DNA from 3 places in the Candidatus Nitronereus thalassa genome. Region 2 is predicted to be linked to each of the others. Evidence: riboswitches for the same ligand, from Rfam matches in the RefSeq annotation. Region 2 holds a riboswitch; each other region holds the start of a gene.

Region 1 (10,837 bases), 1.6 Mb from region 2:
AACCCAAACTCATCCCTGAGCAACTTTTTCTAATACTTCTTTCCCTCCCAACCCGCTCTCTGGGTTGGTTCTACTGGATTCTTGCTCCAAACATTCATTCACTTACAGGCTGGCAACCCTCCCTTCGTATTTTGAACATCAATTTTGCATTGAAATGGTTGTGGATGGCCCTGGTGAGTTTCCGTCCGTGCTTTACAAAGATTGGCCGGGCAGATCTTTATGACAGCACCGAAACAACACATTTCCCTTATGACGAAAGACCAAAATGCCAAGATCAATATTGGAGAAGACCAGACTATTTACTGCGAAGGGTGTTGGACTATATCGAAACTGGCTGACCTCGACCGACGACTCCAAGCCTTTTCCTGGCCCACCCAGACAGACCTTGTGTGGGACGGCAACGATATTACCGCGATCGATACCGGTGGAGCCTTGGTTCTTCACCGAAGCCTTACCAGGCTTCAACAACAGGGCCATCACATTACCTGGCGGAGATTGCGGGCTGAATTCGCCGAGCTTCTCAAACTCGTCGCCAACAAGCAGGAAGTCCTGGAAACAGCCGCCCATCCACCAACTCAGAGTTGGCTGGAGCGGATTGGTATGCATGTGTGGACAGATTTGCACCAAGGAATCCATGCGTTGGGGTTTCTTGGGGAAAGCACCATTGGGCTGTTTGGACTCCTCGGCTCTCCGCGCAGCATCCGTTGGCGCGTACTCATTCGCAATCTGGAACTAGATGGATTTCATGCGCTCCCAATCGTTGGCCTCCTGAGCTTTTTGATGGGTGTCGTGATTGCCTACCAAGGCGCAGAGCAACTGCGAACCTTTGGCGCCAATATTTTTATTGTGGACCTGGTGGGCGTCTCGTTGTTGCGGGAAATTGCTCCATTGGTGACAGCCATTTTAGTGGCGGGTCGATCCGGGTCCGCGTATACCGCGCAAATCGGCACCATGAACGTCACAGAAGAATTAGATGCCCTGCGTACACTCGGCATTTCACCCATGAATTACCTGGTGCTCCCCCGAGCCTTAGTGCTGGTCTTAGCACTTCCATTGCTCACGGTCTACGCGGATATCGTCGGCGTCTTCGGCGGCATGCTGATTGCCAAGACTCAATTAGGTGTGAGCTTTACGGAATTTATCGACCGCTTCGAATATGCGATCGCACTTAAACATTACGTCATCGGCATCATCAAAGCCCCGGTTTTCGCGGTGATTATTGCATTAACCGGCTGCTACCAGGGGTTTCAGATTCGTGGAAGCGTGGATAGTGTCGGCCAGCACACGACGATCAGCGTGGTCCAAAGCATTTTTTTGGTCATTGTGTTCGATGCGTTTTTCTCGGTCTTTTTGAGTTGGTGGGGAATATGATTGACATACCAACAGCACCAACCACAACCATTGGGGAGGCGTTAATCGAAGTAAGGCACGTCTGCACGCGCTTTGGCTCAGCGGTGGTTCATGAGGATGTGAGCCTTGATATCTATCAAGGAGAGGTGTTTGCCATTGCCGGTGGAAACGGATGCGGGAAATCCACGTTGCTCCGGGAAATCATCCTGCTGCTCGAGCCCAATTCCGGAACAATTCGGATTTTCGGACAAGACACCAAGGGGTTGAATGCAAAAACCGAACGAGCCTTGCATCGCCGTATCGGCGTCATGTTTCAACATGGCGCGTTATTTAGTTCGCTGAACGTCGTGGAAAATGTAGAGGCCCCATTGCGAGAGCACACAGACCTGAATAAACGCCTCATCCACGAGATCGCACTCATGAAGATTTCACTGACCGGCTTTCCCATGAACAGTGTCACGAAATTCCCAAACGAACTGAGCGGCGGGATGCGCAAGCGTGCCTCACTCGCTCGGGCCATTGTTCTCGACCCCGAAATCTTATTTTTGGATGAGCCCACTTCTGGGCTCGACCCGATTAGTGCCGGGGCATTTGATGATTTGGTGCAACAACTCAAAGAATGGCTGGGACTCACCATGGTGATTGTCACGCACGATTTGGATTCTCTCTGGAAAGTCACGGACCGTGTCGCCTTGTTGGGAAATGGACGAGTCTTAGGAACGGGCACGATGGAGGAGCTTTCTCAATCAGACGACCCACTCATTCGTGAGTACTTTCATGGGCCACGAGGTCGGGCCGCACGGGAGCAAGCATGGAGCCAAAAGTAAATTACGTGGTGGTCGGCGCGTTCGTCGTGCTGCTCGGTGCTCTCTTGGTCGGAGTCGTGCTGTGGTTGGGCAAAGGCTTCGATCAAAAGACCTATGACCGCTACTATGCCTACATGGAGGAATCAGTCACTGGATTGAGCGTTGACGCTTCTGTGAAATATCGGGGGGTGGGGGTTGGCCGCGTGAAAGAAATCGTGCTTAACCCCGACAATCCGCAACAGGTGCGGCTGACCTTAGAAATTGAACGAGGCACACCCATTAAAGAAGACACCATCGCGATTTTAGATGTTCAAGGACTCACCGGTCTCGCAATTGTGGATCTTACCGGCGGCAGCCGTGAATCGCCTCCATTGGAAGCGAAGTCCGGCGAATCCTATCCCGTGATCCAAACCGGCCCGTCTCTCCTGGTTCGCTTTGACCAGGCAGCGACACAGCTGTTCACCAACCTGAACCGTGTAACCAAAAATGTGGACGCCTTGCTGGATGAAACCAATCGGGAAGCCCTCAGCCAACTACTAAAAGATCTGGCAACGCTAACCCAGACGTTAACCGCCAACAAACAACGGTTTGACGAGGGGATCACAAATGCCGCGCAAACCATGGAGAATGTATTGAAAGCCAGTAAAATGCTGAACGAGGAGATGCCCTTTTTAATCGATCGTATGCATGGGAGCGCCGATTCTTTGGAGGCCATGGCCGAAAAGGTCGGTCAGGCTAGCACCGCCGTCGGTTCAGCGGTCGAGAGGACCAAACCCGACGTTGAACGATTTTCTCAACAGACCCTGAGTGAAATGAGTGCGCTAGTGGCGGAGCTTCGCCAATTAACCTCCACCTTGCAACGAACGGCTCAACAACTGGAGCACCAACCCAATTCGCTCATCTTTGGGCGAACACCCCCACCACGGGGACCAGGCGAATGATAGTTATACGGAAGAAAATTTTAAGGTGTGTCATCCGGCTTCTTGTTGTCACCACTCTAATCATGTCGGGTTGCGGAATGTTTCCAGTCCGTACTGATGAACCCATACACACTTATTTTCTCCGTGCTGAAATACCAACCGAGGCACGCCCAATGACACAAAGTACAGGCACCTTGCTTGTGAATTTGCCTCGTGCGCAATCCGGGTTCAACACACACCGCATGGCCTATATCACACGAGACCACGAACTCAACTACTTCGCCGTGAACCAATGGGCTGAGACACCGGCTCACATGCTTCTTCCTCTGTTAGTCAAAGCCCTGGAACATACCAATCAATGGGATGCCGTGGTGCAAATGCCTAGTCCCGTCCGAGGCAATTACCAACTCATTTCTGAAAACCTTTTGCTCCAACACGAATTTACCCAAGAGCCAAGCCGGATCCGAATACATCTCCGATTACAACTGATTCGTGTGAAAAATTTTCACGTCCTAGCCACGCGAGAATTTACGGTATTGGAAAATGCACAAAGCAACGACCCTTATGGCGGTGTTCAAGCCGCCAATTCCGCCACAGAACAATTATTAAAAGAAATTTCAGAGTGGGTTTCCCTTTGTAGGGTCGAACCCACTGATAAAAAGTGCTAAGGGTTTTTGACATCATTCATCGCTAAGGAGGGACTGATTATGGGGTACACAAAAGACGATCTCAAAAAACTGGTTGACGAGCTAACGAAACAACGTGATGAACTCAAGGTAAAACTTCACCTGGCGAAAGCCGAAGGTCGAGATGAGTGGGAAAAGCTTGAAACCAAATGGGAAGAAGTGAAAGGAAAAATGAAAACAATGGGCGAAGAAGCTGGGGAGGCGGCTGATTCCGTCACCGCCGCCGCAGGGTTGTTAGCCGATGAAATCAAGAAAGGGTACGAACGAATAAAAAACGCGTTCTGAGATATTTCTAAGTATTGTTCATTTTCATTCAAAGCACTCCAAACTGAAAATTCACTATCTTATTTACCGGCTCACTCGCCAAGGAGGACCATTCATGATTCAAGAAGTAGAAGGGGACATTCTCTTAACCAAAGCCAATGCCATAGCCCACGGAGTGGCGCCCCATGACAATTTCGCCAATGGCTTAGCCCTGGCGCTACGAGAGCGATGGCCAGCCATGTACAAAGACTTCAAGCACGCTTGCCAAGTCTCAGAACCAAAAACAGGTGAATTATGGACGTGGGGTGGAGCGGGTGGAGTACGCATTATCAATCTGCTCACGCAAGAGCCACCACCTACTCGGGGGGGAAGACCAGGAAAAGCCAGCGTGGAAAACGTTAATCACTGTCTCAAAGCTTTGCGAAAAACCATTGAGGAGGAAAAATTCACCAGCGTGGCCCTCCCGAAGTTGGCCTGCGGCGTCGGAGGTTTGGATTGGAAAGATGTCAAACCGCTGATTGCTAAACACCTGGGTGATTTAAAAATACCCATTGTCGTGTATTCGACCTATCACTCTGGAGTAGAGGCCACCGAGAAATTATAAGGTGCGTGTCATTCCCCCAAAAGGCCGTGCAGAGGGCCAGAATCTAGGTCCTCTGCACGAACACCATGGGATAAGGAATGGTGACGAGTAGGGAAAGAGCCCACTACACAACATGGATGACTAAATTATTCAAGTGATCCATGCCGATGCAATCCACAATACAAAAGCCTCGATAACTGGTTCGCCCCTCTTCGCCTGCGAGAAAGGTGACGCTCGCTGTTTGGTCCCACATCCAGATTTTCTTCGATTCTTGCTCCCACCCATCTTTTGAAATAATCGAAACCTGATGAGTATCCCCATAGGCTAAACTGGTCACCTTTTCGCTAAACTCAAACGTAATGCGGACCACCTTTCCCTTGGGGATATTCAGGGGATTTTTCGGCCCAAAGGGCTTATTCCGATGATCCAGAAACCCTTGTTGAGACACCTTGACCGTAATCTCGACCTCTGCAGGGGCAGCACCTTCTTTGGAAGCCAACACTGCCGGGGTAAAAATCAAACTGACACAAAACAATAGCGTCGTGCCAACCGCGGACCATTTAGACAACAATCTTTGCATAGAGACCTCCTTAATTAAGGGAAACGAATTTTAATTCGTTTGTTAGCCAATAACGTTGGTTCCGATTTTTCCAAGTTCCTTCTGATGTTTTTCGACTTCCCGTTGGTGGATGGCATGCGCCTCTTCGGTGTGAATACAGTTATGCCCACAGGTGACCACCCCTTTGCCGTTCAAAAATTCGGAACATCCTGTCACCTCCACTCCACCTTTTTCTGCACCTCGAAACACATTAATTTCAAAACCAACTTCACGTTTCTCTTTCAAATTGGGACATTGTACTTCTGCTGGAACTTCTGACTTCATGATGATTCCCCCTTCCGAGAATTGAAAATTACGTGAGATAGGATCGCCCGAAACGTGACGGAAGCGACCGTTCCCACTCCCCACCCACCTCTCGTACTGGCGGAGTGAAGGGCACTCGTTGTTAAAGTCCGGCCTTGGATTCAACTAAGATTCAGCAAACAAGACGTTTGCAAGCTTATTAAGAATGGAGCCTGTTGGAGATCAGGAAGGGAATGCCACTTTCATCACAGCGGCGAACTAAATCCTGACGAAAAATGGCATAAAAAAACCCCTCAGCACGGAAGCATCCTTAAACAAAGAAGGCACTTCCTTCCTGGGAGGATTCGGAGAATCTCTCTCCTTCCTTCGGCAACCCGGCCATCAGGGTTTTTGCCTGATCCGTGGTTTTGCGTCCCCGCCTCACAGCGGGTTTGCCTTTATCGGGAAGTGGTTCTTCTTGGGTCTGCTTATGACTTCAAGAAAGTATCAGACAAATCTCACTATGTCCAAATCGGAATAGTTTAGTGGAACTTGAGACACCCGAAGGCGTTGACCACCTTCCGCTCATAAAGAATCGTGATTCAACTGAAGGAATACATCTGAATGGCAATAAAGAAATAAAACAACAAATTCAGAATGAAAAAATTTTCCTGTAGGCTGCTGACCTAACTCCCCAGAGCCATCAACACCAGTTTTCTTCATTGTCCTTTTATGGAACACAAAATACCAACTGATAAAAATCTATTGTCGCGTTTTTCATCAATTAGCCAAACAACAGTGCTTGTACTTTTTTCCGCTTCCACATGGACAAGGTGCATTTCGCCCCAGTCCTCTAGAATTTGGAACAACCATTGTGAGCAAAGCATTCTTCATACGTGATTGTGGGTCTTGGCGAAACACTTTTTCGAGCATCGTATAAAGTTCTGGGTGTTTCCGACGCATCTTGTCCGGATTTTCAAAAAAGTACTCGGAAGCCACCGCAAAAAATTCTGCCTCACTCTTCAATCCATACGGATTAATATCCGAATGATGGCTCCGCATCTTATCCATTTCTCGATGCACGAGTTTCATCCAAGGAACGACTGCGCTTTGTGACAAACCAACACTCGGCACGCCATCAACCGCACCGTCGGACTTATCCAGCAAGTGCGCAAACTCATGAATACCCACATTCTTGCGATCCTGAGGCTTGCGAAAACCTTGTAGTAAATCAGGCTTAGAGAGAATCATCATACGACTCATCGCCCCGCTTCCGACCATGCCAAGAATATCCTCATCTCCCGTACGGCCAATCTCGTATTGATCATTAAATGTCGTCGGATACAGGAGCACCTCGCTGATTTGGTCCCACTCCCACCCAGGAAACCCAAAAATCGGAATGATCGCACTCGCCGCCACCAACACACGCACCGTGTCATCGACTGAGGTTTGAATGCCCGTAATTCGTTTTTCAGAAAGAAAGATTCGCACCTCTTCCCGAAAACGGGCTTTCTCCAACTCATCGAGTGATTGATAAAACGGCACCTCTCGCTGCAAGATGGTTTCCCACTCTGCGGGAAATGGCTGCTTCCGAAGCACCGACCTCCGCCGAGCTTTGCGGGTCAAAAACCAGTACAAAAAAGCAACCACAAGGAAAGCTCCCACAATGCGAATAACAATTTCCGAAGTTTCCTGTCTCCCGGCCAACAACATTACCAAGAGCAACAAAAAAATCATCCCGGAAAGAAATAGTGATAACCGATGAGTGAAATGTTCTTGGTGTTGACGTGCATCCATGTTGATCAACAATTTTGAAACGTTTAGAAGAATGTTACTTTTCTCACTATACGAAAAATGGAGCTGCTCAAAAACCTTAGGAGAGTACCCCAAGCAAATTCTCGATTTCTCAGATACTTTGGATTAAGCTTTTGCGAAGGCCGAAGGGAAATCTTTCGGGGTCAGTATAGTCTATAATAGGATCGTCCACACTGAACACCGCAATCACCTCAATCATGGCAAGGATCACTCAATGACCATAACAAACAGCCAATCTGGGACAAATGTGCATGAGATTGCTGACGGGATCTATCGCATTAACACCCCGGTTGAGATCGAAGGGGCAGGAGGGTTTTCCTTCAACCAATATCTCATTGTGGATGATGAACCACTGCTTTTCCACACCGGCCTGCGAAAAATGTTTCCCCTGGTGCGGGAAGCGGTAGCCACTATTTTGCCGGTTGAAAAACTTCGTTACATTGGATTTTCTCATGTGGAAGCCGACGAATGCGGCTCGCTCAATGAATGGCTTATGGCTGCTCCACATTCTGAACCACTGTGCGGTACTGTCGCTGCGTTGGTTTCAATCGGTGACTTGGCTGATCGGGCACCTCGCGCCCTCGCCGATGGAGAACTGCTCTCTTTGGGTACACACTCCGTACGGTGGATCGACACACCGCATCTGCCACATGCGTGGGAATGCGGGTTATTGACTGAAGAACGAACATCGACTTTGCTATGCGGCGACCTATTGACCCAGGGAGGAGCCAATCTTCCGCCCATTACGGAAGCGGATATTCTCGGCCCGAGTGAATCGTTCCGTCAGGGGATGGATTACTTCTCCCACACGAAAGACGCACGCGCTATGCTTGAGCGACTAGCCTCAACGAACCCAACGACCCTCGCGTGCATGCACGGCAGCACCTGGCAGGGTGATGGAGCAAAGCTGCTGCGTGCACTAGCGGATGAGCTATCAACATGAGATATCACCAAATCTGAGGAACCAAAAACAGTTGTTTTTGATTGAAGCATGCTTTTCAAAAACCCTTCCATTTTTCTGACGGTCAGTATTTGATATTATTGGAGTTTCGAAGCTTCTACTTTTAGTTTCAAAAACAAATGTTAAAGGTCAAAGTTAACTAATTCCCACATGATGTGAAGACTGATGCCTCAAAAAGTAAAGAAATATGTTTTTCAAAAAGAGAAAGGAAGTTTTAACCCTGACCAGTTAGCTATGGATATTGAAGAAAAGCTTAATATCTCGATTTTTGGTCGTGGTCCTTATGCTCCCATTGAAGGCTTTTTAAGCACGAAGGATGGAGAAATTATAGTTAGCATTTATCAGGAGGATAAATTACCGAATTTTAGTGCTCGCCATCTTACTCCCGATGAGGAAGAGCGTTTAGCCAAAATAATTAGCGAGCACAAACCATACAAAGAAACTCACCGTGGCCCTCATGCAAGAGTAGTCTCAAGATTTTCACCATCGATCGGGCGTATATTAGTAAAGAACCAAAAGACAGGGGACGAGAAATTTGCGACAGGATTTTTGTTTAAACAAACGGATTGGTTAATGACAGCAGCCCATGTTGTAGAAAAGGATAAATGGGTAATCCAACAAATAGAATTTGGCAGTACAGTCGTTTCTTGCAATGAAGTTCTATACTATGACCTCCAAAAAGATTTGGCTCTTCTTCGCCTCGGGAAAAAAATTTCATCTTCTCCGGTTTTTATTCGACAAAAGTTAAATTATCCGGATGATCTCGGGATGAGATGTGCAGTCTTGGGATACCCCAATATTCCAGGAATGGAACCTTCCCCCTCTATTTATGAGATTTCAATCGTTTCTCAAAAAAACAATTATCTAATGAAGCAAAACCTCTTGGAAATGTCCACGCATCTAGGTTCTGGTATGAGTGGGACACCTGTGCTCAACGACAACCTTAGCTTAGTCGGAATCGTCATTGGCTTTCCTGGGGAAGAAGGCCCTTGGCCCAAATGGACGCCTGTGGCCCTGCCATGTAATGAAATTATTGCAGCAGACGAATCGTTGCCAGCAGGGAAATCTTATTTTCATTGACTGGGTAAAATAGTTCAATAACAGTTGTTTTTGACTTTGAAGTTTTGGAGTTCTTTTGTAACAAATTCAGAGCGATTTAGTTCTGAGATTTTCTATAGTTTTTGAACATCCTCATTGTCCCATTGTCTAATGAAAAATGAGACATACTCATATGACGATTTGGATAAAGGATGGACGATTGTTCACCTTAAACGAGATGTATTGCTTGAGGCAGTGAGAGATGTTTGGCTTCTAGATCACATCAAATGCGAGTTTGAGGAGGAACTAAATGTTGCCCCAGATAAAGTCACCCAGTATACGGTTCGATTTATTTTAGAGCTTATTAAATCCAAATTTGTTCGAGTAGCTCGATGGGACAAAGAAGATCAAGAAATAGAACTTGACCTATCCCCGGCAGAGCTAGAAGATTTGATAGAAAATCTTGATCATCCTTCTTTTTCTTTGCAAACCTTTCTTACAGCGACAGAAAAGGGCTGTGCATGGGTAAGCCGGTATGAGGATCTAATAAAAGAGTTAAAATTAAGGCAGTAAAAAAAATACATTTTTATATAGCCCAAAACCTTAGTTAGCTAATACCAATTCGATTAATGATTGTGCTCATTTTGTGCTCAACGCCATCACACTCCGGCCTATTCAGACCTATTCCAGCCAACCTTCGGATTGAGCCAAAACCTTGGCTGGAGTTGGGTGAAATGAGCTGAAGTTGGCTCTAATAGAGTGAGGGGTTTCGCATTCCTATAGTGTTTCCAATTATAATTTTCGCGTTTCTCCCTTTCCACACTTTCGCTGTTATCGCTGCCTTTGCTTTGTCCCTTTCGCTTCAATTTTTAACTGCCGAGAGAAGCTTCTTTCCCCCTTCCTTTGTCATCCTGAGCCAGCAGGCGAAGGATCTGCCTTTCTTGCGCTGATGAGGATAGGTGACAGCTCTGACCATTGAAGGAGAGATTCTTCGCTCCGCTCAGAATGACAGGCGAAATCCTTCTTGAGGAAGTTGAAGGAACAGCTCGAGATCCAGTCCCTTGGTTTTTTGTGACAAGGCATAAAATTGTGACTGGCTCAGAGAAAACACGCTAAGGCTTCCTCACGGTTCCATTCCTCTCTCGACTAAAAATTTCCAGAAAAGAATCTATCCTTCCTCCCTTCTTTCCTCTAGGATACTCGTAGCTCGTCTCGACCAAGAGCGTTTCATTATTCACTTCATCCATCAGGAGGTGCAGCATGCCTATTTACGTCAGCTTAGTGAACTTTACCCATAATGGATTGATGACCATGAAGGACAAAGGTGTAGCACGGTCGGACATGGTCAAAAAGAATGTGGAAGCCTTGGGAGGTAAATTGCTTAACGCTTATTATTGTTTGGGTGAATATGACGTGGTGGCAATTTTGGAATTTCCGCACAATCGCGCCGCAATGAAGGCGGGTGTACTCAATGCCTCGATGGGCCATATTCGCATTAAGACGATGCCGGCGGTGTCCCGCGAGGAGTGGAAAACGGTGCTGAAAGAAACGTGGGGAAAATCTAAATCGAAAT
Region 2 (10,837 bases):
TTTGAAAGGGCTTGATGAAATAATGAATCCAGTGAGGCCAGAAATGCGGCCAACGTTTTTCCCGATCCCGTGGGGGCTGCGATAAGGGCATGTTCTCCAGAACAAATCGCAGGCCAACTTGCGGCTTGAACGTCCGTGGGTTCCCCAATTTTTTCTTGGAACCAGTCGGCAATGATGGGATGAAAATCTGTCAGTGGCCCTTTGGCGGTGCCCTTAGGTGACCGAGGAACGTTGCCAATTGTGGGTATTCCCATCGATGCTTCCGTATGATTTCAAAAAAACTCTAGAACGATCTCATTCCAAATTACTGGTGGTCAGAAGTGTTTGCATTCGCAGTACGAAGCGACTCAATTTTTTGACCAATGACCCCCGCTTCTTCAGGTCGTCCCGCTTGGTGAAGTAACGTGGCATACCGTTCATATAAAGGGATGAGTCTCGGATGTTGAGGGTTGAGTGCATGCTCGGTAATGCGAATGGCACGAAGATACAAGGGCTCGGCTTGGTCAAATTTGCCTTGTGCTTGCGTGACCATGCCTAAGGTCACCAGCGGCTGAACCAAATGTGGATGACGGTCGCCTAAAATCTTTTCGCTAATGGTAAGAGCTCTTTGCCAGAGAGGCTCTGCCTTTTCAAATGCTTGTAGTGAAAAATACATGGATGCGAGGTTGTTCAATCCCATAGCAATATCCGGATGGTCTGGGCCTTGGATGATTTCTATCACGGCCAAGGAATTTCTATAACGCAGTTCGGCTTGTTCGTATTCTCCCAGGCGTTCATGGACGGCGCCAAGATTATTGAAGGTGGTGGCGGCATGTGGGTCCGGACGCTCTCCTCGTTCGAGGGTTTGGAGTGCACGTTCAAAAAGTTCTTTGGCTGTAATGAAATCTTTTTCCTGGTAGGCCAGCATCCCGGCGGTATTGAGGGTTTCCCAACTTTCTGTTTCAGCTATCCCCGGCGCGGGATAAAACATGAGCAGGAGAAAAATCAATCTTAGAAAGTAAGGGGTCACGATGGTTGGTGTCCGTTGTCGCCAATCAGTCATTGTTCATGAAATCCTAGTTTGGCGGTAAGACGAATTTATCGTTGTGGCCTTCGGTCTTTAAGGAAAAGTGTAACAGAAACAGAGGCCAATCCAAAGGAGCTCTCATTCCACTCAATGGTCCATTCCCGGATAGAACCATGTTTTTCGATCATAGTAGATTTTTTTGCCTCCTATTTTTGCTTAATCAAGGTCTTGGCCCTTCTTTTTGTGTTGTCCTTTTGGCGGATGGTGTCAGGGGATTAAAAAGCTAATGGTTTTTTAAATTTCTCCGACAATGCAACAGTGAGCCGCAATAGGCTTGATGGTTATGGTGAATGGAACATGATGACCATCATGTGAACACAAAAGCAATGAATCATTTGTTTGGAAAAAGTGAGAGTCTCCCCTTCATGAAATAAAGAACCGCACAGGTGACAAAGGCAAACTGCTCGAGAGGGTAGGGCGCAAAGCCAAGAGACCTGGGTTTGGGTGTACGTCACCCAAGGGTACGTCTGGTTACCGAACTGGAGACGGCAGATTCTGGATTTGAAGTATGCCCATCCTCGTTCGAGGGGTGGGCATTTTTTTTATCTATAAAGGGTATTACAGGATGTATCGACATCGAGTAGGTGGCCTCAAACTCAAAGGAAAGCGGGCTGAACGAACAGTCCCTCCTGTATCGGTAAAGGAAACTCCTGGAGAACAGGGTCCAACCTTTGATCCGGCATTCTGCGGAAAAGATGCCGACCAATTGGTTCGTGATTTTCTTCCTATCGTTCGTAGGATTGCCACGGAACTTGTACTTCGTAATCCCGCAGCCCTCGATGTTGAAGACCTGACTAGCGCTGGAGTTATGGGCCTATTGTCAGCGATGACACGTTTTGATCCGACTCGTGAGATTAAATTTCGTACTTTTGCCGAGTATCGCATTCGCGGGGCCATGCTTGATGAAATTCGGTCTATGGATTGGGTGCCCAGGTCCGTCCGTGCCCGAATCGAAAAATTCCAACAAGCTTCGGAGGAATTTGTACGTAAGGAGGGGCGTCCACCCACCCAGGATGAAATTGCCGAGTTGTTGGGCATTCCTCCAGAAGAAATGGGGGATAATCTCATGAAAGAAGCAACGGTATTAAGTCTTGATGAAAATGTGGGTGAAGAAGATGAAACCTGCACCCTCAAAGATATGCTGCCAGCCAAAGATCAACTCGATCCACTCGCGGCCTGTATTTCTAGTCAAGTTGGAGATCTTCTCCAGGCTGCGATTGTTCGTCTGCCGCAACGCCAACAAGCGATCGTTCGACAATACTATTTTTCGGGAATGACGATGAAGGCGATCGGGGAAACTCAAGGCCTTACGGAATCTGGGATCTGTCGGGTCCATGCAGATGCCTTAAATCGACTACGTGAAGAATTATTGACCATGGGAGCAGATATTCAAGGCGAAGAGCATTCTTAGTCCATGAACAAGCCATTCCTTCAAGAACTTTCTTAAATTGGGAGGCCTAGCGCCTCCTTCGTTTTCTCAATAGGCAAATAAAGGTCAATATGGAGTGGAATCACGAATTACGGTGCGTCTGTCCAAGTTGTGGTTTTGTTGGAATGCCTTCACAAGGATTTTTTCGAAACACCTTTTTTGCCATCAAGATTTTAGGAAAGGGTTCCAATGATCAACACTCCGTTCAAGGTCGATGCCCTTCTTGCAAAAACCGTCCATTTATTCCGTTAAAGCCACCTTTCGGACAATCCCTGAGTTCCTTGTTTTCTGAACCTCCCCGGTTTGGTGGGCCTTCGTTTTAAAAATTAAAAATCCGAATCTTAAGAAAAATGTAAAGGCGTGGATTGTCTACGTAAGGGAGGGTTATGTCTGATTTCTAGAGGGAAGATAAAATTCATGTCCACCAATCGTGGCGACCTTATGACCGACTTTAGCCCATTTAGGGGTTCGAGCAATGCGAGGATTATAAAACAGGAGAGCCCCATGGACGATATTCCGCCCATCTTGGACAAGGCGCCAGGCCAAAAGGCTGTCCTTCATTCGCTGTTTATTAAATTTTGCTAGGACTTGGTGAGGTTGTTGACGATTCCATGGTTGAAATTGTTTACGTTTCAAAACCGTTCCTTTTACCGTCCCATCACTTTGATATTTCATTTTCATCCGGTTTCGAATAACAGCCGCGACAGCCATCTTTCCTGCAAAACTTTCCCCCCGTGCCTCGAGATAAATGGTCAATGCGGCGAGGTCGTCGGGGGAGGGGTAATGTTGTCGCAAATCTTCTTTTCTCAACATTGAGGCTAGAGAAGTTCGCGGGCTCCAATCCATGAGGAGCCCTTGGGCTTTAAGTCCTGGTGCTGTGGTCGAAGGAAAAACACCAAGAATCAAGGTGCCCACGATCAGGCCAGTGATGAGTGTTCTCACGTGGGGGGAAGTTAATATCGTAGTGTTCATAGGAAGTTTCTCCACTATACTGAATCTTTTTTGTCGTTGTCACTCTATTCAGCAAAACTTTTCAATCTTTAGAAAATAATCCAGCAAAACACTTACGGTAACCATCGCTTCCGCAATGATTGTGCCAAGTCGGTTTATTGTTGTGGCAAAAAGGCTTTGGCTTATCGAACGTATTGTTTGTTCGAAGTTTTTTATAATGTCGCTATTGATTGAGAGATGAGGGGTAATACATAGGGAAAAATTTTAAATCGGAAAAAAATCTGACAAGTCTGTTCAGTATTTAAGAGGTGTAATCATTTATTCAGTTTTAATATCAAAGAGTTCTTCAACCAAATGAATAAAGAAAAATTCCCGACAGGCTGTTAGGTGAGCGCGCTTATTATCTCATGTTCTTTGTGGCGTTTTTTGTTGTTCACACAGGTTTCGTCTACTTTCTTGGAAGTGAGAGATGGTAAGCTGATAGTAAGATTTAGTGACATCGTGGTTGAATGGGGAGGAAATTTCGATGAGCGGCCTACATCAAAAAAAGAACATCTTGATTAAAGCAGTAGTATTCTCATTGATGATTTTGATTTTTGGGAGCGAAGGCGTGTCCCAGGCTCGTGAGAATCATGAGCCGGCTTCCTCGCATTTGTCTCGAGCCAAAGTGTATTTGGCGGCTGGGGATTACCGAAGGGCGGTAGAAGCCTGTCAACGTAATATTGATGAAAATCCCGCGGTAGAGAGTTATGTCTATCTCATCTATGTGTATGATGCGATTGATGGATACCTCGAGTCGCTGGCCAAGCAGGATAATTGGGGCGAGGTGGGGCGTTTATCGTTGTCGATGGTCAATCGAGGAACGATGGACTTGGTGGATCCTCCAGATATGCTGTCCCGAATGGCGAAGGAAATTCTACAAGAGGGGTTGCGGCAACAATTTGATGTTACAGCAGGGATGGCCAACCGTCTGAACAAATCCCGCTCGGATGAAATGTGGTTGGAACGAACGAAATGGAAAGAGGCCCATCCCGAGAATTGGTGGGCAGGTATTCCCGAATCCTGGAAGTGGTGAGGGGCTAGGAACGTTAACGAATATGATAGGGCGGAGTGAAAACTTCCTCCAAATTAATTATCCCTTTGCCTGGCCGCAATTTGATGGGCTGGGTGAAATTGACTTTTTCACAGGGCCCCGTAGATAAACGACGAGATTGCGGATAAAAAATTAAGGATAAGTCATCGTCATCAACCACATAGACAGTCTGCCCTGGAGGCCCAATCAGCGCCGTGGGAAGCATCCCCTGCCCTCCCTGAATTTGTGAAAATTTAAAATGGGGCTCACCGGCACATTCTTGCGATAAATAGTAAGCTTCTACGCCATCGGGCCCCTTCAGTTGATTCTTCGTTACTCTCAGGGCGATCAAATGCCCTTCGATGGTAAAGGCCACCCATAACGGGTTGGCTTTGTCATTGAACATTCCTAAGACGCTTCCGACTTTGACATCGTTCGAGTCAAATACCGAGAGCTGGGTTCTCGGAAATAGCGTCTGCGCCTGGATGGGAGATGGCATACTGGCAAGAAGGAAAAGCCCTGTCAGCATCCAGTTGAGCCAGTGGGAAAATATGGGTGATTTCCTTGGGATCATCTCAATCAACAATGCGTGCCATAGTAAGGTATTGCGGATAGATTTTTCGTAAGGTGTTTACTAATATTTCGGCAAACGTGAGAAGACTTGAACATTTTTTTTGAAGTATGCGGATATCCCTAAGCCATCCTATGAATTATGTGAAGTTGGTAAGGCTTGCGTGAGGTCAGCGCGAGTTGACACTCTGTAGGGAGGGCTGTACGATGCTGATCCAGGTTTTCTGCTGATAATGTGGCTAAATAATCTTGTGAAGGAGGGTGCTGTGTCGGATCTCGTAGCGCAAGCTGGTGATGCAAACTGGGAAAGTGAAGTGCTTCAATCTCCTGAATTGGTAATGGTGGATTTTTGGGCGGTCTGGTGTGGGCCTTGTCAGATGGTGGCTCCAGTCGTCGAGGAATTAGCCAAGGAATATGAAGGGAAGTTGAAAGTCATGAAGCTCAACACCGATGAAGCCCCAGAAGTCGCGGGGCGTTACCAGATTATGAGTATCCCGACGATCCTCTTTTTTAAAAATGGCGAGCCCGTAGAAAAACTTGTTGGGGCCCGGCCTAAACCTCAGTTTAAGCAAATTATCGATGCCCTCCTCTCGCAGCACTCGGCAACGGCCTAGAGTGCTGTTTCGACCCATGTGATATGCCATGCTCATTGAGCTGCGCATTTCCAATTTTGCCCTGTTTGACCAACTTCAGCTCGAATTCCTTCCTGGATTTAACGTGCTAACCGGCGAAACCGGCGCCGGGAAATCTCTTTTGGTCGATGCCCTGGCGTTGCTACTTGGTGGCCGGGCCGTTGGGGATCAAATTCGGAGTGGGGCGGAAGAAGCCAGTCTGGAAGCCACATTCTCGGTGTCCTCTCTCCCAGCGGTTCAGCAGTGGTTGGCAAATGTCGATCTTGCTGGCTCCGACTCAGAAGAGTTGTTGCTCCGCCGCGTCCTCTCCCGGTCTGGCAGGAATCGTGCCTATATTAATGGGACGGCTTCGCCCATGCATCAATTACAAGAACTTGGCGGGTTGCTGATCGATATTCATGGACAGCATGACCAACAATCATTGCTTTCTGTCCAGGTACAGCTGGAGTTGGTGGATGCTTTTGGTAGGCTTGAAACACAACGAACTGCTTTTGAGGCGGACTATGCGCAGTGGCAAACGCAACAGCGAGAATGGGACCGACTGAATGAGCAATCCAAAGATCGGGTCCGGCGTGAGGAGTTTCTGCAACACGAATTTGAGGAACTCACCAAAGCCGACTTGCAACCTGGTGAAGAAGAATCGCTGCTCCTTGAACATCGCCGTCTGCAAAATAGTGGAAAATTATCCGAGCTGTCCTCCGAAGCCTATTTACTGTTATATGAAGAGGACACGTCAATCCTCTCTCACCTTCAACGCCTCCATCGTGCAGTCCTCGAACTAGGGCAGATAGATCCTACGGCCAAGCCCTGGACCGATACGGTGGCCGAGACTAGTGCGCAGTTGGAAGAATTGGCTCATGCCTGCCGGGATTATCGTGAAGGTATTGATCACGATCCCGATCGTCTCGGACAGATTGACGAACGGTTGGCCCTCCTGCAACGCCTCCGGAAAAAATACCATGAAACGCTTGATGGGCTCATCGCGAGACGAGAAACCCTCCAACACGAATTGTCGGAGTTGTCCGATTTAGATCACCGCCTTCAGACTTTAGAACAGGCCGTGAGCCAAGCTCAGAAGGAAGCCGTCAAGAAAGCCCAAACCTTATCAAAATCTCGAAAAGGCGTGGTGAAGGATCTCCAAGAACGAGTAATGGCTGGATTGGCCGATTTGAAAATGGCGCACACACGATTTCAGGTGCAGTTTGAAACGTTAACTGGTGAAGTGCCCATGGGGCCGACTGGGATGGACCGCGTGGAATATTTATTCTGCGCCAATCCCGGAGAATCACTTCAACCGCTGGGGCGTGTAGCGTCTGGCGGAGAACTGTCTCGTTTGATGTTGGCCATCAAAACGGTCTTAGCCAAAGTCGATCAAGTCCCAGTGTTGGTCTTCGATGAGATTGACACCGGCGTGGGGGGGGATGTGGCCTCAGTTATGGGGCAGCGGCTTAGGGGTCTCGGCCAGTCCCATCAGGTGTTTTGTCTGACACATCTTCCGCAAATTGCCTCACAGGGGTCACAGCATTTTGTTGTGGAAAAGGTCGTGAAGGAGAACCGCACCACGACAAGCGTGAAACTTCTAAATCCATCAGAGCGAAAAGATGAAATCGCTCGCATGTTGGGTGGGGAACAACTCACTACCACCGTCAAAAAAGCCGCCGCCGAAATGCTTCAGGCGTCAGCAAAGGGGCCTCGATCAAAAACCGGGAAGTGAGAGTAGGGACCCTATCCAGGTGAATCCCCCAAATAATTTTTGTAGCTGCACGATCTTATGGTGTCCTCTTCGAATATTTACAATAACCGTGAAGGAAAAGAAGGGGCGGCATGAGATGCCCCAGTTACAAATTTCATGTCATGGAAAAGCCAAGATCATTGCACCTTGGATAGTGAGGTTAAACCACTAAAACGTGATTGGTTCGCTACACCTTCCAAAAAAAGACCACGGCCATGCGTTTAGAGGCCAGCTCGTGTTCCCAGCCAAAATACGAACTTGCCGAATGAATGAGATCTGACTTATAGGCTAGTAAGCGATTAAAGACATACGGTACTTCCAAAATTTCCTCGAACATCGTCGGGTCCATCTGCGCAGGGAGCCCAGGTACTTGGCTCAAGCTCTCATAGGTTCGAGGACAAGCATTGCCGCCGGGCTCTTCGCCAGGGAGATGCAGTCGGTAAAACGAAGTGCCGCAATGCGTGGTTGGCGGGCTGGGATGCAAATACAGCACTGCCGCATAATCACACATGCTGGCGGAATCCACATGCGGGCGGGCTACACCTTCCGATCCTCCACAAATTTGAATATGATTATGGCCGGAGATGCCCATATCGGCAGGGCTTTGTGGTTTCAGTGATGAGACGCCCAGTCCTTTTTTGACACAGTGTTCAATCTGGCTTAATTCATCGTCGGTTAATGCGTGAGGTGCGCGCATGCCCGGCCAGGGTTCGGGGCGCCAGGGAGAACCAAGAGTCCAGGTGCTATTTGCAATGCAACGCTGCGCAATTTCCAAGGCGTTGGGTAGTACGTTATCTTCAACCCAATAGTCAGTTCCAAGCTGTGGCTCGCGAAACGAAAGATCCACTGCCATCATGTGCTCCGATCTATGCTGGTGTGAAAAAAGGATTTGCCTGTTTTAAACTGAATTGTCAGAATGGCAGAATAATCAGGGCCTTCTCTCTGGGTCAAGGATTGGTGGTCAGGTCGGCGCCAAAGGAAACGGTTGAGCATTTCATGGTGTAGGGCAACGATCGGCACATTTCGGATCACACCAATACATTGATCAAGAACTAGGAGTAGAGAAACTCATGCACACCGAACTGCTGGACAGCGTGTCAGAAGAAGTGAACCAAGCCATTGCCCGGTTTCCGCAAGAAACCATCACCAAAATCTATCAAGATCAAGGCGAATTTTTCTCAATCGAACAGTTTTTTCCGCAGGAAGTCATCGATCAATTCATGGCGGAAGTGGAGATTGTGCGTCCCAAGCTCAATCGCAACTATATCCCCACACATAAAAAAGGCGGCAGCGTCAGTCATTATCTGCTGCGCGAATCTGCCCCATCCATTTTGGCCTTTTATCACTCACCGGCGTTTATCGCATGGCTCAGCCACATTGCCGGAGTACCTTTACTCCTCTGTCCCGATGATGACCCCCATGCGTGCGCGTTGTATTTTTATACCGAGGCCGGAGATCACATTGGCTGGCATTACGATACTTCCTACTACAACGGGGAGCGATATACCGTGCTGCTAGGACTCGTCGATCGATCCACCAGCCGGTTGGAGTGCCGGCTCCACACCAAAGAACCGGGTCGAGAGGTCAAGGAACTTAGCCTCACCACCGATCCCGGCTTGCTCATCTTTTTTAATGGCGACAAACTCCACCATGCCGTCACTCCGTCGGCAGAAGGCGAAGAACGCATTGTCCTTACTCTCGAATACGTGACAGACCCCACCATGAGCCGTGGCAAGCGCTGGTTCTCCAACCTCAAAGATGCCTTTTCCTACTTCGGGTTGCCTGCCCTCCTTCGTCAGCCTGGAATGAAGGCCTAAAAACCTAAGGCTGTAAGTGGAGAAATCTTTACAAAAAGCCGAATTTAAAGCCTCCCGACCCCTTTCTAGCCTTGCTAGACTAACTGGCTTGCTGTATTTGCATTTCACAAATGAGTCTGGAATGTTTTTAGTTTGGGGGAGATGTTCTGCGCACTCTGAAATGACCGTTGCAAATTGTTAAAATACGTCGGCTTAAGAAAGTGCGTAAATCGGCACAATTTCCTTAAAATTTTTTGGAATGACTTAGGGGGGATTTATGGCTACTCCAGAAGCACGAAAGGAAAAAATAGCAGAAGCAAAAGATTTAATTAAGGAGTTAGCCGATAAGAAAGCGACATCTCAAGCGAGAACAGAGGAGCTTTCAAGAGATATAAATTTTTTGGAAGCAGTTCCTTTTTTCGAGGAAATGCTCGACATCGTGAAACAATTAAATCAAAGAAGTATTGAAAGACTAGCCCTAACTCAAATCAATCAAATTATAAGCGCTTGCACAAGTCTGAAAAACCTGATTTAAAAAGTAAACGATTTCACGTTAAACCAAAATACACCAGCAGATGTCTGCAAAGCAATAATTCAAGAAGTCAAAAATTCCTATGACGCAATTATGGAACCTTTGACCCTTCCTCTCGCCTATACGGCTACCCAGTCAACAGATTATGCAAAAATTGAAAGGGAGGCTAAAGGTTACCACGCAACAATGAAGGAAGAAGCGGAAGGTTTTAGGAAATCCTTGGAGACCTACAAAAAAGACGCAGAAAAAGCACTTCAAGCTGTTAAGGCCCAAGCCGCAGAAGCTGGTGTTGCAACAAATGCGCAAATATTTTTAACGGACTCAGAAAGCCATGGAAATACGGGCAGAAAATGGCTTGTAGCAACTATCATTGTGTCAATAATTACTCTGCTTGTGGCCGGCAAGTTTTTCTTCCTTAGTTTTGATTACAAACCAGAATCAACCGCAATTGCGATTCAATATGTAGTCAGTAAGTTAATTTTACTTTCGGCGTTATCATTTAGCGTTTTCTGGTGTTCTCGGAATTATAGGTCTTGCAAACACAACGAAACCTTGAATAAGCATAGGGCAAACGCACTCATGACATTTAGAGCATTTGTTGAAGGTAGTGGCGATCAACAAATAAAAGAAGCCATCCTTTTACAAGCTGCCCAGGCGGCATTTGTTAATCGGTCAACAGGATATGAGACCCAGGAAAAAGAAATGCAAACCATAAACCCTGTTGTCGAAATATTGGGGAAATCCGTTTCCAAAACGGCTAATTCCTAATTGACTAGATACCGGTAAAACAAAGAAATAAACCTTAAGAACCTTAAGAAAAAAAGGTCACGTCTTGCAAGACCACCTACCTATTCCTTGCCTGCCTTTAATGTGATGTCGATCATCATGTCGTTGGCGAGTTGTTCGAAGGCAGCACGGATTTGGTCGAACTCGATCCTGGCGGGTGGAACAAGGTCTGCCTCGGCGCGAAAGAGGCGCTCTCCGGACATGGGTGTACTCTCAACGATAGTTTGAAGTTTTTGAACGCTGTCACTCAACGCCCGAGAAATTTCTCGAA
Region 3 (10,837 bases), 840 kb from region 2:
CATGTGAGTAGGGAGTAATGAAAAGATGTTTAAGCTCAAAAAGCGGCCATTAAAACCGGAGAAGGAACCTGAGCTGTATAACATTCTGGAGAATTACACGGATTTCGACCCGCCCGGGAATGTGATGGTTTGTGCCATGACCCGAGAGGAAGATATTCAGCATCATGCCAAAATTCTTGGGGCAAGTTACGAAATCCCTATTGAGGAAATGCAGACCTTATTGGCCGAAGGTGGGATCTATTCTTACCCACAAACAGGTGGCGTGGTAACTCGGGGAATGTTTGTGTGCAGGATAGATTCGACAGGAGAAACTCCTAAATCCACCTGGATTCTAGATTTAGCCCAAACCGCGGAGGCGGAACAACTTAGTCGGTATTCCGATATTCCGCTGACGGATGCGGCGGAACGGATATTTTTTCGAGGGCTTCCTGAGGAATTACAAGACCGGCTTAAACAAAAAAATCTTGGGCTTGATTATTCGAAACTTGATAGGTCTGTGGCCAAGGGTGGCGATATTAAATATATCGATTTCCGAAAAGATTGGTCACCCTACTTTAAACGCAAATGCACGATGCCCGATGGGTCCATGGTGGAGACTGGTGGCATCCAAGAGTTTGCCACGTTGCATGGCATCACCATTTCCCAGGCGCAAGAGTTGATTGATCAAGGGGGCACACTCGAAATCGAAGATGGAGTGTTAGCGTGCCAAGTGATTAACAACCAACCCACCGTGGCGCGGTTTAATGCCAAGCAATACGCCAAAGCCAAAGAGTTGATGGAAGCTCAAGGTTTGCACATCATGGATGCGCTGAGTGAGATGGCCCTCAATGACAAGGCACTGATGCGGAGTTTACGCCGCACGGAACGCGAAAATTAGTGAGTCGTGAAGGGCCGTTACTGGCGAGAACCAAAAAGGCCGTCTTCGTCTATTCCCACCCAATTGGCTTATACCCTCGTTCTTTGAGGCAGGTGTTCACAAAATTCTTGTAGGTCTGGCTTGGGCCAGATCCTCGCAACATAGACCTTAGAAATCCGCCGGTGGCGCCAGCCGCGGCGCCCACAGCCGCGCCCTTTCCTGCCGATCCTTGAATGGCCCCAATAACTGCGCCGGACGTGGCTCCGACTCCGGCCCCAACCGCAGTGCCTTGGGCGATTTCTTGGCCTTGGTTCGGGGAGGACGTATGCGCATCCGCTAGTTCTCGACATTCAGCAATATCCCGTTCGGCCTGTTCTTGTCCAACGCCCTCATAGTGAGCATTGGGGTAAAGGACAGGCTGTGGCCCTGCGCAACCCCAAAGGAGTAACGCCAATAAGGCGATCAATAACTTTTGTCTGAATGTGCTCTTCGTGAAGGTCGATAACATAGCCTTTTACTCCTTCGGGACTCGGTTAGGGCACCTTATGTCATTGAAGGTGGTCGAGTGCGTCGGGCGGTTTGCTTCGTGAGAATTGTCCTTGGCACCCATGTGGCCAGAAAAGAGGAAAGCTTGCCTGGCCATCCTACGGTCACAACGGTTTGTTTTTTATCGATGGCAGCCAAAGAAGCTTGAACGACTTGTGATGCTGTTTGTATGGGGATAGGACTTGAAGGTCGAAATCCTGCGGAAGCATGAAAGTCCGTTTCTGTTTGACCGGGGCAGCAAGCCTGAATGGTGACTCCGCTGGATTTGACCTCTTCCGCCAGTGCTTCAGAAAAGGAAATGAGAAAGGCTTTCGTGGCGGCATATTCTGCGAAGTAGGGAATCGGGAGCATGCCAGCAATCGATGCGACATTAATAATTGTACCCGAGGCTTGCTCCATCATTCCCGGCAAAAACAAACGAATGCTTTCTACGACCGATTGAATGTGGAGATGGAGCATTTGTTGGATTTTGGGTAAGGGGTGGGAGACGAATTCCCCGTATAGTCCAAAACCTGCGTTATTAATCAGCAGGTCTGGTGTTTGTCGATATTCCCGGGCCCTTACAAACAATTGATGGGCTGAATTGGGTTGGGCTAAATCCAAGACGCACATATGGGCATGAATAGTATGGGCGGTTTCCAATTCTTGGGAAAGTTCTCGCAAGCGTGCTTTATCTCGTGCCACTATAAGGAGGTCGTGGTTTTGGCGAGCCAATCCTCGGGCATATTCCGCGCCGATGCCTCTTGAGGCACCTGTAATAATAGCAAAGGGACGTTTCGAATTCGTCATCTCGGGTGCACTATTCCCTGCCCATGAGCAGTGGCCTGGGGGGGCAGAGCAAAGATGAAAAGAAAGTCGGACTAATGTCCAGAAACCTCTCTCTTACATCCTAGCGTGTCTTTAGGAAACGTCAAGGTAGCCGAGAAAGAAGTCTAATCCCTATATGGGGCCTCAGTCTCCATGGCCTTTTTGGAAACCGCGTGATGATTGAACAACAAGTGCGAACAAATCTCGAACAAACCTTGGCCAAAATCGAAAAAGATTCAGATCTACTGGTGAGAACCGTTGCTGAGGCGGCGACTGCGGTGAAAAAAATTCGGACGGCGGCCAGTGTTGGTGACTTCCAAAAGCTTCGCCATGCTCTCAATGAAGCCAATCAGTTCACCGCGCAATTACAACAGGAACTGGCCTCAACGACCCAGAGTTGGAATTTTGATGAAGAGGATTATTTGGGCGGATTAGGCTTCCAGCAGGACTTGTTATCCATGGCCGAACAAATGGGCGTGGATTTGATTGAACATGAGGGAACGTTGTTTGCCTATCCGGCGTTGGTTCGAGTTCACCCTAAAGAGATGGCTGTGACGATTGACCGCGTTCGAGAAACTCGATTGCGCCCATCCTTACTGGTGAAACGCTTAAAGGATTTGCAAACCAGGCCGTATCGATTTAAACCTCACGAATTTTTGGCCATCTTGTATTCTGCCTATTCTATCGCCGTCGGGATTCGTGGAAAGCATCTGCTCGGAACAGGCATCGTCATTCCGTTAATGGAAATTTATGAATTGCTCACCATGTTGCCACGCCCAACGTTTGAATATACTCGACAAGAATTTGCACGAGATCTCTACTTTCTCGATAAAAGTGGAGTGAATCAAACAAAAAAGGGTCACCTGCTTCATTTCCATGCCAGTACTGGCATCAAAGACGCCACCAAAGTCTTGAGTGTCATTGCGCAAGGGGGCCGACTGCGGACGTATTACGGCACCTCCTTTACGTCTGCAGCGTAACCATCCTTCTTTCTCAGCCATCCTGACCAGACCAGTTGATTTCTGACCCATACGGTTGCGTATGGTGACTAAACATCCTGCCAACATGATGTTCGTTTTTGTTGTTCCCTCTCACCTCGTCTTTCTGTGCAAGGAAATTTTGATGCTTCCGATAGTAATAGTAATAGAGGTAGGAGGCGAAAGGGCAAACTGCCTGAGAGGGCAGGACGCAAAGCCAAGAGACCTGAGGAGAAGGGGAACCTTAAATTTCCTTTCAGGGTTGGTCTGGTTGCAACGTTCGACTATTCGATAGCATTGCCCCTCTGTGCCCACTTGTGGGCTCTTCGATTTTTTCTCCTCCCAACGAGTCTCGATCCAACTGATACCGCAAGGGGGCAAACTAATGATTGCATTGGCCTACATCATGTGGACGTATTTCAAGGGAAAGAGAGGATCGTCATGAACATGTCATCTCTGGATTGGTTGGAGGTCATGAGGAAAGAGTATTTCCAAAGTTATCTCCGCCAGGGAGGATCTGCGGTAAAATTTGTCGTGAGCGCCGAGGAAGAGGTTCGTCGTGCCTTGCCGCAGCTATTCAGCAAAATGGCGAAAAACGATGCCTACGTATTTGCTAAGGCCGATGCGCAATATACCAAGATTCATATGGTGGATCGTTTATTTCATAAAATTGCGAAACAAATTGATTGGGATGGATTAGCGCATTTATTCCTATCCCGGCTGTTAGTTGAAAACGGATATCAGGTGCCAGATGATCGTGCAGCGTTTAGCCTTCAAGCCATTGCTGAGCTCAATGATCGTGAAGAAATGCTACTTCGGCGTGAGCTCCGGAGTTGGTTAGAAAAAGCCATTTATCGTGATTCGGGCATGTGCCAAGAATTTCGAATGGCTATGGTCCGTCTGTGTCTGGCCCAACTTGATAGTGGTGACCCAAACCCGTTTTTGGCGAATGCCGTGAAAGAATGGCTTTGTGGGGAACTGCGTTTGATTTCCGCACTCAAAGATGCACTGATTTTCCAAAAAGTCGCGCGACACAATGCCAGGGATATGCTGGCCTCGCTGGTCTACTGGGTGAGATTGGTGGGCAAAGGTGGGTTAATCCTTACGTTAGATATTAGTCAGTATATGGTAGTGAAACGGTCAAAAGAACCTGATGCAGCCTTGAGTTATACGGCAGCGGCGGCCATGGACGCCTATGAAGTTTTGCGTCAATTTGTTGATGGAACGGATGAACTCGAAGGTTGCTTGATTGTGGTGATTGCCCCAGAGGAGTTTGTGAAAGATGAGCGGCGCGGACTCAATCGTTATGAGGCACTCAAGCTTCGGATTTGGGACGATGTCCGAGATAAGCGTCGGCAAAACCCCTTTGCACCCTTGGTCAGGATTTCAAAGGACTCGGCATCTCCCGGGGTTGCCGCGAGCGGGTTTACCCAAGGAACGCCGGTCGCTAATGGGGAGGAGATGTTGCATCGCCGGGCGATCGAAGCCTTACGGGCCGGAGTGCCCAATCGAGATGCCGTCCAAGTGTTGGGGTGCGCTCAACCTGAAATTGAAGGACAATTCCGGCGCATGCTTGAGAACGCCCAGCGAAGCGTGACCGAAGGTACGACAACGAAAGGTATCTTGTTGGATGGGGGATTCGGGACTGGAAAATCTCATACCTTGGAATATCTTCAAGAGTTGGCATTGGAGAAGAATTTTGCCTGTAGCCGTATTGTGATTAGTAAAGAAACCCCGTTGTACAGCCTGGTCAAAATCTACCGTGCCTCAATTGAAACGATCTTGATCCCTGGGAAGCGCGGTGGGACATTGGCTGAAGTTGCAGGAGAGCTGAATTTTCAGGGTCCCCAATACGCAGACTTCTATGAGTGGGTGCATGGACCCAGTGGCGAGTTGGATAGCCGATTTGCCGCCACATTATTCTTGTATGAACGAATGGCCAATGATCGAGAATTGAGCCACCGTCTTGTCCGCTTCTGGTCCGGAGACCCAATTGGTGTCGTCGAACTCAAGCGGTATCTCCAGGCCTGTAGTGCGTCGAATCCCTACACATTTGAAAAAATTTCTCAAACGGATTTGGCCTTGCAACGATTTAAATTCGCCTCCCGATTGATGGTGGCTTCGGGATATTCAGGATGGATTTTACTCATTGACGAGGCAGAAATTATTGGGCGTTACTCTCTCAAGCAACGAGCAAAGTCCTATGCCGAGCTCGCGCGATGGATGGGTGGATTGGATGCATCGAGCTATGCGGATCTTGGATATAAATCAGGTCTCGCGTCAGTCATTGCGCTGACGGATGATTTTCAAAGTGCGATTTTGGAAGACAAGGGCGACCGGGAAAAAATTCCAAACAAACTACGAGAAGGACGATCGGAAACCGATGTGCTGTTGGCCGATCAAGCAGAGGCTGGAATGCGGTTGATTGAAAGTGAACGGGCCCGTTTGGTCGGTCCCTACGATCGAATGATTGAAGAAACCCAAGAAAAAGTTCGGACGATTCATGCCTCTGCTTATCATTGGGCTCCGCCAACGATTCCCTCTGTTGAGCGGTTGTCCAGCACTCGCATGCGGGAATATGTGAAAGGATGGATCACGGAATGGGATCTCAAGCGATTGGCTCCTGAAGAAACGGTTGATCTCGAAGTGACGCCCCTGCGACCCAGTTATATGGAAGATGCTGAATTCGAAACTCCCGCCGAAGAGGATCAGGCTGGTGTTGGTACTGAGGACGTTGCGTCCCCGACGGAGTTGGTCGGGGCGCAGGTCGGATAAATTGCGGCCACTGGCTTTGAGAACATGGGAACCCTCCGTGAACGTGTGTTGGAAATCGGTCAAGTTATGAATCATGCATTCACTCGATTTATGGATCCGCTGTATGAGCGCATGGTGCTGGTGCTCACGGTGGTGTTTTGTTCGAGCTTGGCCCTCATGCTGCTGCAGGTATCCCAGCTTCAGGGCGATTTGATTCAGTCGATGGCTGTGGCAGATGTTCAGGTGTATTCAAAAGCGTTGGATGAACTCGAGGGCCTGTATTCCAGCGATATCGTTCAACGGGTCCGATTTCAGGATTGGTACAACCTGTATGGATGGACTGCCTTATTGATTGTGATTTGGTTAGGTGGGTTAGGCCTGGTTATTAGTAAGCTTCGTCGCACATCCATGGAGTTGGAACAGCGGGTCATGGAACGTACGTCAGCCCTGAGGGAGGCCAATCTTGAGCTGCAGCGTCAAATGGGTGAGCGTTTAAGAGTCGAAGAAGAATTGCGTCAGGCTCATTTGGATCTTGAACATCGAGTACATGAACGAACTGCCAAGCTTGAAGAGGCCAATGCTGGCCTGACTCGGGAAATTACTGAGCGTCAACGAGTCGAAGAGCATATGCGCAAGCTCAATGCGGATCTATTGGATCGTACGACTCAATTGGAGGCTTCTAATAAAGAGTTGGAAGCATTCAGCTACTCAGTTTCCCACGATTTGCGGGCACCATTGCGAGGAATCGATGGATTTAGTCAGGCCGTCTTGGACGACTATCACGACAAACTTGATGAGACCGGCAAGCAGTATTTACGACGGGTACGTGAGGCAAGCCAGCGCATGGCGAAGCTCATTGATGCCATGCTGAATCTGGCTCGGCTCATTCGTGCTGAATTAACTTTTGAATCAGTGGATCTCTCAGCGATCGGGCGTTCGATTGCCATGGACCTGAGTAAAGCCGATCCGGACCGTCAGGTGGAGGTGGTGGTGGTGGACAATCTTCGTACGACGGCCGACCCGGACTTAACCCGAGTGATCTTGGAAAATTTATTGGGGAATGCATGGAAATTCACGAGTCATGAAGAGTTCCCTCGCATTGAACTGGGAATGACGTATCACTATGCCCAGCCTGTGTTTTTTGTCAGGGACAATGGGGTGGGCTTTGATATGACGTATGCGGATAAATTGTTTGGGGCGTTTCAGCGATTACATGCCGTCAGTGAGTTCCAGGGTATCGGAATCGGCCTTGCGACCGTGCATAGAATTATTCAGCGTCATGGGGGCCGTATTTGGGCCGAGGCGTCTGTAGGAAAAGGGGCCACCTTTTTCTTTACCTTGGAAAATGAGGGAGGCAAGATATGAGTGAAAAAGTCATTTTGTTGGTTGAAGATCACCCGGATGATGAGGAACTGACCATGAGGGCATTAGGAAAAAATAATATTCTCAACCAGGTGGTTATTGCGCGGGACGGGGTTCAAGCCTTGGAATATTTGTTTGGTACCGGGGTTCATGCTGGACGGGATTTAAGTGTGATGCCTCAGCTTATTCTTCTCGATTTAAAACTTCCTAAAATCGATGGGTTGGAAGTTTTGCGACGATTGCGGGCTGACGATCGCACGAGATTTTTGCCGGTGGTGATTTTGACCTCGTCCAAAGAGGAACAGGACTTGATGAAAAGTTATAAACTTGGGGCCAATAGTTATGTTCGAAAACCCGTGGATTTCGTAGAATTTACTCAGGCTGTTCAGCAGCTTGGTCTGTACTGGCTTATCCTCAATGAATCAGCGCCTGGTGCGAAAGTGCGATAGCCTACCTGTGACTCGAAAATTTTCTGATTACCTGGTTTTTTTCATTGAGGTTTCTGAAGCGCAACGAAGAATGTCTGCAGGATTTTTGTTTTAGCTTCATGCCTTCCAACCGTTGAATCTTTTTCAATAAGCCTGTCCCCACGTCTGACAGCCTGTCAAAAAATCCCATATTCCAAACTTCCTAACTTCCCTCATGGGGTCAATGGACATGTGTGGAAATTGTTATATACATTCGAAAACTTCCATACTTTACAATATGTTGCGACTGGAAATTCTTAAAATATCAGTTTTGGCACCTCCTTTGCTCATTCTGTGAGAATAATTTAAGGAATGCATTGGTGAATACGTATTGATACTGAATTGGTTGGTGCCCCTGATGCATCACCCAGAACGACACGGAGGTTGCCATGGCCCGTTTGGCTATTTCATATCCGATGATGGATTGCCAATCAGAAGATTATGGATTGATGTTTTCACTCTGGGAAGATGAGTCCTTTTCTCATTCGAAGAGGGTAAGGGAATTCAAAAGTCATGCAGGAGGCCTATGCAAATGTTCTCAATGTGGCACGGATGTTAAAATTCATGTGTCTCCTAAACGAAATCCACATTCAGGAAAGCTTGGAAGGACCGTGAGTTTGAAAGATCATGATCTATGTCGTCGATGCTGGAGGCAGGTTATTCGAGGCGCCCGTGAGGCCGAGGCTTCGAATGAATATTACTTCCTTGAATCTGATGAAAATCGTCAGGTTGCCTAAAACAGGCGATCAACCGAAAACGAATTTTTTTAGCGCCTTCTTTTACTCAACCCATTTTCTTACTTACAATAGCGCACAGACGGACTTCACCTCAGTATACAGATCGATGGCCTCGTGGCCCATTTCCCTCCCCCATCCTGATTGTTTGTAGCCGCCGAAGGGCAGTGCCGCATCGAAAATATTGTGACAGTTGATCCACACGGTTCCCGCGCGAAGCTGGGCGGCAATGCGGTGGGCTTTGCCGATATCCTTGGTCCAAATGGCTGAAGCCAATCCGTAGATGCTGTCATTCGCTTTCGTGACAACCTCCTCCAAATCTGTAAACGGTTCGGCGCAAACTACGGGACCAAAAATTTCTTCCTGAATGACTTTCATCTTTTGGTTTGTGTTGACAAGGACGGTCGGTTCAATAAAATATCCTTTAGTCCCAACCCGTCCGCCTCCCACCATGGCTTTGGCGCCTTCGTTCATCCCTGACTCTAAATATCCTAAGACTCGTTGTTGTTGCTCATCGGAGACCAGCGGGCCCATGTCGGTTTGGGCGTCCATGCCAGGACCGACTTTTATCTTCTTAGCTTGCTCCGCCACCCCAGAGACGACTTTGTCAAAAATAGATTTGTCTACATACAGACGTGACCCGGCGCAACAACATTGTCCATGATTAAAAAAGATGGCATTGGCCACACCCGGAATGGTGCTCTCGATGTTGGCATCGGGCAATACGAGACTGGGAGATTTTCCGCCTAATTCGAGGGAGACTTTTTTGAGATTGCCGGTAGCGGCCTTGGCGATTAATTTCCCGACTTCTGTGGATCCTGTGAATGCCACTTTATCCACATCAGGGTGAGCAGCCAGGCCTGCTCCGGCTGTTTCGCCAAAGCCTGTCACGATATTTAAGACCCCTGGAGGAAATCCGGCTTCACAAAACAATTCTCCAAGAAGCAGGGCCGACAATGGTGTTTGTTCAGCGGGTTTCAGCACAATGGTACAACCGGCAGCAAGGGCTGGACCTAATTTCCACGCGGCCATGAGGAGAGGAAAATTCCAGGGAATGATTTGTCCGACTACGCCAACGGGTTCGCGAAGTGTGTAAGCATGAAATTGAGCCCCAGGGGCATAGGGCACGGAAATCGGAATCGTGTTGCCTTCGATCTTAGTGGTCCATCCTGCCATATACCGAAACAAATCGATGGCTAGGGGTACATCAGCCACTCGGGCCACAGCCACGGGTTTTCCATTATCCAAAGATTCCAATTGGGCAAAGTCTTCTAGTCGGGCTTCCATGAGGTCAGCCAATTTCCAAATCATTTTTCCACGTTCTGACGCGGTCAGTTTTCGCCACGGACCTTTATCAAAAGCCCGTCGAGCAGCCTTCACGGCGAGATCGATATCGCCCTTTTGTCCTTCAGCCACTTGGCACATGGGTTCTCCTGTGGCGGGGTTGAAAGTGGAAAACGTCTTCCCTGAAAGAGCTGGGATCCAGGTTCCATCAATAAGCAGTTTGCCTTCTGTGGCGAGAAATTTTTGCACGGAGGGTAAGAGCGGAGTTTCGGTCACAGTGGCACTCATGGCAGACCTCCTCTGGTAAAGAGTGGTGATCAATATTATCAGGAACACACTAGTAATCGAGGTGTCCTTAAGAAATTATGACCCCGATTCTTCCTTGCCTGCAACTATTTGAAAGTATGAAGAGGATTGGTTCAAATGTGGTTTGGAGGGTAACAATAGGAGGAGTGTATACCGCAGTTTTCGAGGGATTAACGGATCTAGTCCCAGGAATTTTCGCGAGCGGGAGTTAATGATATAGGGGTAGAGAAAAAATTTGTCGCTTTAAGGCTTCTTCGAGCGAACGATAAATAGGAATGATACGGGGAAATTTCATGGAGTGAAGTTTGTTTGCCAAATGGTTTGGGGGATGAAGTAAACTTAAGCGTCGGCATTGTTGGATAAGCTTTTGATGGGCGATTACGAGCAAACTCATGGCCGCTTCATCAGCGCAAGTTATCCCTTGAAGATCAACAATGATATGTGGCTGATTACTATGAAAGGTCTGTTGAATGGCATCCATAAATTCCTTTCGTGATGAAAAATCGAGCTCCCCCTGCAATTCCAATAGAATAGCGCCCTGAATTGTATGTTCCATAACCTTCATGAGGGTTCCCTTCGCCTTAGTACTTAAGCTGAAGAATAAGCAATATTCATGCTTAGTCTATATGCTTGAATTTCTTGAAAATGCTAAAGGAATTGAAAAAACCAAGGCAATTTTTGACACACTGGTGAAGGGTGGAGTGGACAGTATGAGTGGAAGGGGAGAAAGAAGAAAAAGAGTGA

Evidence for each region. A riboswitch is a leader RNA that binds a small molecule or an ion and turns the genes downstream of it on or off. The one in region 2 is predicted to bind cyclic di-GMP.
Region 1: another riboswitch for cyclic di-GMP. It lies ahead of PPG34_RS10425 (hypothetical protein); the one in region 2 lies ahead of PPG34_RS03480 (sigma-70 family RNA polymerase sigma factor).
Region 3: another riboswitch for cyclic di-GMP. It lies ahead of PPG34_RS07060 (BREX system ATP-binding domain-containing protein); the one in region 2 lies ahead of PPG34_RS03480 (sigma-70 family RNA polymerase sigma factor).

Annotation. Positions count from the first base shown of each region.
Region 1 is NZ_JAQOUE010000001.1:2,307,867-2,318,703, forward strand. It holds gene PPG34_RS10390 (MlaE family ABC transporter permease) at 220-1,371, shown strand; gene PPG34_RS10395 (ABC transporter ATP-binding protein) at 1,368-2,177, shown strand; gene PPG34_RS10400 (MlaD family protein) at 2,162-3,097, shown strand; gene PPG34_RS10405 (ABC-type transport auxiliary lipoprotein family protein) at 3,175-3,744, shown strand; gene PPG34_RS10410 (hypothetical protein) at 3,784-4,047, shown strand; gene PPG34_RS10415 (macro domain-containing protein) at 4,142-4,630, shown strand; gene PPG34_RS10420 (hypothetical protein) at 4,734-5,189, opposite strand; gene PPG34_RS10425 (hypothetical protein) at 5,232-5,492, opposite strand; cyclic di-GMP riboswitch class I at 5,837-5,917, opposite strand; gene PPG34_RS10430 (zinc-dependent peptidase) at 6,231-7,247, opposite strand; gene PPG34_RS10435 (oxygen-binding di-iron domain-containing protein) at 7,480-8,208, shown strand; gene PPG34_RS10440 (S1 family peptidase) at 8,392-9,306, shown strand; gene PPG34_RS10445 (hypothetical protein) at 9,436-9,837, shown strand; gene PPG34_RS10450 (GYD domain-containing protein) at 10,525-10,837, shown strand, end outside.
Region 2 is NZ_JAQOUE010000001.1:723,732-734,568, reverse strand. It holds gene PPG34_RS03490 (DEAD/DEAH box helicase) at 1-254, opposite strand, end outside; gene PPG34_RS03485 (tetratricopeptide repeat protein) at 305-1,042, opposite strand; cyclic di-GMP riboswitch class I at 1,451-1,545, shown strand; gene PPG34_RS03480 (sigma-70 family RNA polymerase sigma factor) at 1,575-2,477, shown strand; gene PPG34_RS03475 (cell wall hydrolase) at 2,880-3,467, opposite strand; gene PPG34_RS03470 (hypothetical protein) at 3,973-4,521, shown strand; gene PPG34_RS03465 (hypothetical protein) at 4,535-5,047, opposite strand; gene trxA (thioredoxin) at 5,355-5,702, shown strand; gene recN (DNA repair protein RecN) at 5,731-7,434, shown strand; gene PPG34_RS03450 (DUF6445 family protein) at 7,640-8,305, opposite strand; gene PPG34_RS03445 (HalD/BesD family halogenase) at 8,523-9,269, shown strand; gene PPG34_RS03440 (hypothetical protein) at 9,526-9,783, shown strand; gene PPG34_RS03435 (hypothetical protein) at 9,874-10,548, shown strand; gene PPG34_RS03430 (ACT domain-containing protein) at 10,629-10,837, opposite strand, start outside.
Region 3 is NZ_JAQOUE010000001.1:1,565,299-1,576,135, reverse strand. It holds gene PPG34_RS07080 (hypothetical protein) at 26-877, shown strand; gene PPG34_RS07075 (glycine zipper family protein) at 927-1,364, opposite strand; gene PPG34_RS07070 (SDR family NAD(P)-dependent oxidoreductase) at 1,400-2,191, opposite strand; gene PPG34_RS07065 (hypothetical protein) at 2,386-3,189, shown strand; cyclic di-GMP riboswitch class I at 3,363-3,465, shown strand; gene PPG34_RS07060 (BREX system ATP-binding domain-containing protein) at 3,628-5,961, shown strand; gene PPG34_RS07055 (sensor histidine kinase) at 5,986-7,305, shown strand; gene PPG34_RS07050 (response regulator) at 7,302-7,751, shown strand; gene PPG34_RS07045 (aldehyde dehydrogenase family protein) at 8,570-10,075, opposite strand; gene PPG34_RS07040 (STAS domain-containing protein) at 10,302-10,658, opposite strand.